Linked DNA regions of Methylosinus sp. H3A. The protein of the gene in region 2 binds, or shares a complex with, the protein of the main gene of each other region. Links are inferred from orthologs where the notes say so. Each region holds a gene or a part of one and is shown on either strand. Other genes may lie near its edges.

Region 1 (3,308 bases), 2.5 Mb from region 2 along the record:
CGCCACATCCTCGATAATGCCGCGGACGGTGTCGTCGACGTCCTGGGCGGCCTCGCGTTTCGTCGCCAGCAGCGCCGAGAAGCGCTCCTCGAAATCCGCCGCCGACGCATCCAATCGCCAAGTCATGTTCTTCTCCAACCGGTATTTCCGGTTGTCATGACCTTGCCTCGCCGTCTTCGTCAAGCTCATGTGACGGACAGGCCTTCGCCGCCCAGCGCGGACCGAGGTCTTGGAGGCGGGCCTCGACGCACTCCACATCCAGGGAAATCGCCGCTCCGCCGGCGAAAATCAGCGTCACCACGCCCCCCGGCGGCTCGGCGGCGGGCTCGAAAGTGACGGCGAGAAGCTCCAAAATCGCATCAGGCCTGTCGCGGGCGATTTTGAGCTGGCGGACCCGCCGCACCCCGTCGAAATGGACGCCCGAGTGGCAACGCTCGCGTCTGCCCTGCTCGGCGGCGGCCCAATCATAGCGGCAGCCGACGAAGGCGAAACGGCTCTGCTCGGGCAGAAAGGCGATATCACCGACCCGCACCAGAGCGTCCTGGAGCAGAGCGGAGAGGCAAGAGAGATCCTCGGCGTCCATTGCCTGGAGCCTCAGACCATCGGACTGTGGCGACGACGAGCGCTTGAACATGGAGCGGGCCTCCTGTTCGAGCATATGGCGAGCGCCTTTTCGCTGTGCAACCGCGCCGCTGAGGCGATGGCGCACGCCGAGTGAAAATTTGCCGCGTGGTTTCAAAAGAGTGAGCCCTGGTCGCCGCCGCCCTTGTCTTTCCCGCGCTTCGGCCGTGCGGCAGGGGCCGGAGCGGGTGACGCGCCGCCGGATTCCGCCTGCGCGGCGATATGGCCGTCGGAAAATTGCACATCCAGCCTTTGGCCCGGCGTGACATCGGCCGCCTGCCGCAGCAGCGCGCCGGTCTCGTCGCGCACCAGAGCGAAGCCGCGCGCCAGCACCTGCTCATAGCCGAGCGTCTTGCGCAGCTGATCGAGCCTATCGAGCCGCGCCTGCCGCTCATCGAGAATGCGGATGTAGGCCGAGCGCAGGCGCTGCTCGGCATTGTCGAGCCGCCTCTGCGCGCTCTCCGCCTCGCGGAGGGCCAGAGAGCGCCGCGCGACGAGGCCCTGGCGCAGCCTCGCCTGCAGGCCCTTCAGCCGCTCGGAGGCGCGCGCCAGCTCCGCCTGCGGCGAATGGCGGGCGAGCACCTGGGAGACGCGGGAGAGCGTGAGCCGCCTGCCATCCAGCGCGCGTCGCAAATTGCCGCGCAGCCGCTCGCCGGCGCGATCGGCGCGTTGGGCGGGCACCAGCAGCAATTGCGCGCCCGCGGGCAGCACGCGCTGCAACGAGGCGAGCTGCCGCCGATTGGCGTCCAAAAGCCGCCGTTCCGCCCCCGCGAGGCGCCGGGCGAGCGTCGCCGTATGCTCCACCAGCTCGGCGCGCACGGGCACGCATTTTTCTGCGGCGCCTGTGGGAGTGGGCGCGCGCAGATCGGCGGCGAAATCGATGAGCGTGGTGTCGGTCTCATGGCCGATGGCCGAGACCAGCGGAATGGCGCTCGCCGCCGCCGCGCGCACCACGATCTCCTCATTGAAGCCGAACAAATCCTCGAGCGAGCCGCCGCCGCGCGCGACGATCAGCACATCCGGCCGAGGAATAGGCCCGCCCGCGGGCAGGGCGTTGAAGCCGTCGATGGCGGCGGCCACTTCCGTGGCGCAGGTCTCCCCCTGCACGCGAACCGGCCATACCAGCACGCGGCGCGGGAAACGATCGAGCAGCCGATGCAATATGTCGCGAATCACGGCGCCGGTCGGCGAGGTGACGACGCCCACGACGAGGGGCAGAAAGGGCAGGGGCTTTTTGCGCTCGGCGTCGAAGAGCCCCTCGGCGGCGAGGCGCTTGCGCCGCTCGTCGAGCAAAGCCATCAGCGCGCCGGCGCCGGCCGGCTCCAGCGTCTCGATGACGATCTGATAGGAGGATTTGCCCGGAAAGGTGCTGATCTTGCCGGTGGCGACGACTTCCAGCCCCTCCTGCGGCTTCACGCGCAGGCGCAGGAAGGTCATCTTCCAGATCACGGCGTCGAGACGGGCGTTCTGGTCCTTGAGGCTGAAATAGACATGGCCGGAGGAATGCGGCCCGCGATAATTGGTGATCTCGCCGCGCACCCGCACATGGCCGAAGCGATCCTCCACCGTGCGTTTGAGCGCATTGGCGAGCTCGGAGACGGAGAGCTCCGGCACATTGGGCCCGGCGACGATCGGCGGGGCGGGATCGTCGCCCTCGGGGGCGGGGGATTTGGCGGGACGCTTGGCCATACGGGAGATATGGCCGATTTTGCGGCTTCCCGCGAGGGGGGCTGGCCGGCGGCGGCCGAACCGTCACCGGAATTTTTCGGCGATCGCCAGCTCCACGGCTATCGTCTCGCGAGAGCTTCGACTCTGGAAAGGTGGCTCATCCCTTCATGAGATCGGCATATATGTTTCCGAGCACGGGATCGCGATCGTCGAGCGGTCGGTGATCTGCTTCGGCATAGGGTGAAACGCTCGTGTTTTTCTTCGTGAACACGACCTCCTTATAGCCGACCGTTTTCGCGACCTCGGCGAGAGATGCGTGCGAGAAGATGGAGAGATGCCCCCATTGCCTCTCGCCGGTATAGACGCCTTCCAATCCGCGCGAAAAATCGGACCTCGTTTTCATTGTCCAGATTATGTCGGGCGTATTCACTCGGTGCCAGCACCCGGGCTTCAGTACACGGAGAGCTTCGGCGAGAAAGCGGAATTGATCCGTCTGGTCGAGATGCTCGATGAAGTCTTCATGAAAGATATAATCGACGGAATTCTCCGCTATGTCCCAATGCATGTCAACGCAGGGGAAAAGGAAGTAGTCCTCGAAATGGCCGAAGGAGAAGTTGGCGTTGGCAAGCACCCGGTCGACGTTCAAGAAACCGCGGCGCGGGAATTCGCCGGCTCCCACATAGAGTTTGACCGGCTTGCCTTGCGCTGTGAGCTGCTCCACGCGCGATCTGAATCGCGTCATCTCCTCGGCGGCCGATCCGTGCGTTTTGATGCGGTCGACGCGATCTGGATGCACGAGCGTGAATGATTCCCAGGCGCGGGGAAGTAATCGATCGGTCGTGACGGAAAAACTTTCTCCGTCTGCGCATAAATAATATTCGCCTATTCTAAAATAAAACACTCCATTATTATCGATAATATTATAACCAGATAGAGGTCCGCTCCGAATCTGTCCGGCAGAAATATCGGTGTCGTCTATCGATATTAGTGTATCTTGATCGCTGCTTTTGTCTATTTTT
Region 2 (3,246 bases):
TCGCGCGCGAGCATCGCGAGGCGACCGGCGTCTCGGCGGAAGAGGCGGCGATCGAGGCCGGGCTGACGCGCATTCGTCCCGTCATCATGACCGCGGCGGCGATGTTCGTCGGCCTTCTGCCCATGTCGCTCGCGCTCGGCGACGGCGCCGAGCAGAACGCCGCGCTGGCGCGCGCCGTGATGGGCGGCATCGCCTTCGGTACATGTTCGACTCTGCTCTTCGTGCCCTTTCTCTATTCGATCCTGCGGCGCGCAGACGTGAAGCCTCTGAGGGATTATCTATGACCGAGATGTCGCAGCCGCAGGGACGCGGATTCGCTTCGACCGGCGTCGGCGTGCGCGAGGCGCCGCCGCCGCGTTTGAGAAAGCTGCCTTTCCTGATTCTGCTCGCTCTGCTCGCCATCGTGCTGCTCATCGGCATGCGCCGCCATGCGGCGCGCGAGCATGACGCGCAGGTCTTCCAGCAGGAGCAGGCCAACGCGCTGCTCAATTTGCGCGCGGCCAAGGTCACCAAGATCGCCGGCCCCGTGCATATAGAGCTGCCCGGCCAGACGCTCGCATGGGAGCAGGCGCGTCTCTTCGCGCGCGCGACGGGCTATATCGCCGAGCGTCGCGTCGATATCGGCAGCAAGGTGAAGCAGGGCGATCTGCTCGTTCGCATCTCCGCGCCCGATCTCGACCAGCAATATGCGCAGGCGCAGGCGCAGCTTCTGCTCTACAAGGCGCAGCTGCTGCAATCCAAGGCGCAGGTGGAGCAGACCAAGGCCAATCTGAACCTCGCCAAGCTCACCTACGGCCGCAGCTCGCAGCTCGTCAAAAACAATTATGAGAGCAAGCAGAACAACGACATCAACGCCGCCAATGTCGAGACGCAGACGGCCAATCTTCAATCCGCGCAGGCGGGAGTCGAGGTCGCGCAGGCCAATATCGCCGCAGCGCAGGCCAATGTCGATCGGCTGAAGCAACTCGTCGAATTCAAGCAGGTGTCGGCGCCGTTCAAGGGCGTGGTGACGGCGCGCAATATAGAGGTCGGCGATCTCGTCAGCGCCGACGCCAATAGCGGCACGCCGCTCTTCTCCATGGCGCGCGACGATATTCTGCGTGTGCAGGTCTCGGTGCCGCAGTCGGAGGCGGCGGGCCTCGTCGATGGGCTCGAGTCCAAAGTGCTGGCGCCGGAAATGCCGGGCAAGGTTTTCAAGGGACGCATCGCGCGCAACGCCAACTCGCTCGCCTCGGCCTCGCGCACTCTGCTCACCGAGGTGGACGTGCCCAATCCCACCGGCGAGCTGCGGCCGGGCATGTTCGTGCGCGTGGTGCTGGAAATTCCGCGCCCGCGGCCGCTGGTCAATGTTCCGGCGCAGGCGCTGCTCTTCGGGGCGGACGGGCCGCGCGTCGTGGTGATCGACAAGGACGATGTCGTGCGCGTCGCCAAGATCGTCATCGCCCGCGACTTCGGCGCCAATGTCGATGTGGAGCAGGGCCTCACGGGCGACGAGACGGTCGCCATCGACCCGCCCGTCGACATTCGCGACGGCCGCAAAGTGTCGATCCGCAAGTGAGGCGTTCTGAAGCGAGGCGCTGAGCTCGCGCGCGGAGACGTTGAATAGCTCTCACTCGACGTCGAGCGGCGCTGTTCCTTTGGGCGCGCCATCGGCCCCGAGCGTGATCTTCTCTATGCGGGCCTCGGCCTCGCGCAGCAGCGTGTCGCAGCGCTTTTTCAGCGCTTCGCCGCGCTCATAGAGCTTCACCGAATCGTCGAGCGAGACGCTCGCTTTCTCGAGCTTGCCTACGATCTCCTCGAGCTCCTGGATCGCCTTTTCGAAGGGCAGCGCGTCTATATCGGAATTGGCGTCGGACAATTGGTTTCCCTTCGGCTCGAGGCTGCGCCGCCGGGAGAGCTGCGGCGGGCGCTTCAGTCGCTTTCTACCACGAAATGCTGCGGGAAGGGGGTGCCGCCGCCGTCGATCTGGCCTGCGGCGCCGGCCGCGCGGCGCAGGTTGGGCCGCGCCAGCACGGGGCGCAGAATGGCCGGGATCACGGCGCGGTTGATATAGGCGCCGAAGCAGGTGTGCAGGCCATAGCCCCACAAAATATACTCGCCCCAGGGACGATCGACGCGGAACTCGTTGGGCTTCTCGATGCGCAGCGGATCGAACATGGCCGACAGATTGGCGGCGAGCACCATGGCGCCCTCCGGAATCTTGCGGGCGCGGAATGTGTTGGCGGCGATCACCGTCGAGCGGTTGGCGCGGCGATAGATGACCGGATTGACCGGATTGAAGCGCAGCGCCTCGAAGAGATAGGCGCCGAGCAGCGCTTCGTCCCCGGCCTGCGCCGCCGCCTGCGCGCCGGCCAGCGCCTCGGGCCGGTCGAGCAATTGGTCGAGCGCCTGCACTGAGGCTTTGGAAATGGTCGGGATCGCGCCGATGACGAGGCCGATGAGATTGTTGCGTATCGCGAGATCGTCGAATTCCGGCGCGCCCTTCTGCAGTTCCAGCGCGCGGCCGAGCACATCATCCTTCTTCTCGCCGCTCGCCTTGCGCGCCACGATCGCCGCGTCTATGGCGGCGCGTAGATTTGCGGCCGCCATCAGCGCCCTGGTCTCGATCGCCGGATCGCCCTTGAGATCGACGAACAGCCACCAGAACAAATTCGTCGCCCATTGGATGGCGTCCGTCTCGGCCTGCGCCGACACGCCGAAATAATCGGCGACGATGGCGGAAGGGACGCGCAGCGTCAGCTCCTGCGGCACGTCGATGCGCGTCGGAAAGGCCGCGGCGTAGGCCTCGGCGCGGGCGCGGGCGAGCGGCGTCACCAGGGCCTCGACGTCGTCGCGGCGCATGGCCAGCTTCATCAGCGAGGTGTCGTGCTGATATTGCGCCGTATTCTGCATGCCGAGGAAGAAATTGGCGCCGCCGGTGATGGCGCGCATCTTCGGCTCGTAGACGACGGCGAAATCCTCCTCGCGGTCGAGCACCTCGATCACATCGCTGGCGCGCGTGACGATCGCCGTGGCGTTGTTCTCGTAGCTGGTGATCAGTTGCTTGCCGATGACGAAATTCGGCAGCACGGCGCGCAGCACCGCGAAAGCCTTGATCTGCGAGCTCGGCAGAGTGAGCGCGCCGAGCGCTCTCTCCTTCAGCGTTCCCTTGCCGGTGAGCAGCGCGCGCAACGTCACTCCCAGCAGGGAGAAGAAGGCGACGACGGCGTCCGCGAGCGTCAGCGCGTAGGCGCGTAGAGCGGCGAA

What was found.
Region 1: the proteins of IY145_RS06820 (region 2) and xseA are in contact, whole or in part, in a cryo-EM structure (PDB 8TXR), measured with the Escherichia coli proteins. The link is inferred for Methylosinus sp. H3A from one-to-one orthologs.

Annotation. Positions count from the first base shown.
Region 1 is NZ_JADNQW010000005.1:3,274,149-3,277,456, forward strand. The notes cover bases 24-3,018. They hold xseA (exodeoxyribonuclease VII large subunit), read right to left. Parts: upstream 2,311-3,018; coding sequence 736-2,310; downstream 24-735. Other genes in these bases: hisD (histidinol dehydrogenase), read right to left, coding at 24-126; IY145_RS18050 (DUF2948 family protein), read right to left, coding at 155-634; IY145_RS18060 (class I SAM-dependent methyltransferase), read right to left, coding at 2,447-3,018. Also shown: more of hisD, read right to left, coding at 1-23; more of IY145_RS18060, read right to left, coding at 3,019-3,308. UniProt on the Escherichia coli protein: Bidirectionally degrades single-stranded DNA into large acid-insoluble oligonucleotides, which are then degraded further into small acid-soluble oligonucleotides.
Region 2 is NZ_JADNQW010000005.1:795,266-798,511, reverse strand. What follows is about bases 235-3,167. They hold IY145_RS06820 (exodeoxyribonuclease VII small subunit), read right to left. Parts: upstream 1,859-3,167; coding sequence 1,610-1,858; downstream 235-1,609. Other genes in these bases: IY145_RS06815 (cytochrome P450), read right to left, coding at 1,912-3,167; IY145_RS06825 (efflux RND transporter periplasmic adaptor subunit), read left to right, coding at 281-1,558; IY145_RS06830 (efflux RND transporter permease subunit), read left to right, coding at 235-284. In the rest of the region: more of IY145_RS06830, read left to right, coding at 1-234; more of IY145_RS06815, read right to left, coding at 3,168-3,246. UniProt on the Escherichia coli protein: Bidirectionally degrades single-stranded DNA into large acid-insoluble oligonucleotides, which are then degraded further into small acid-soluble oligonucleotides.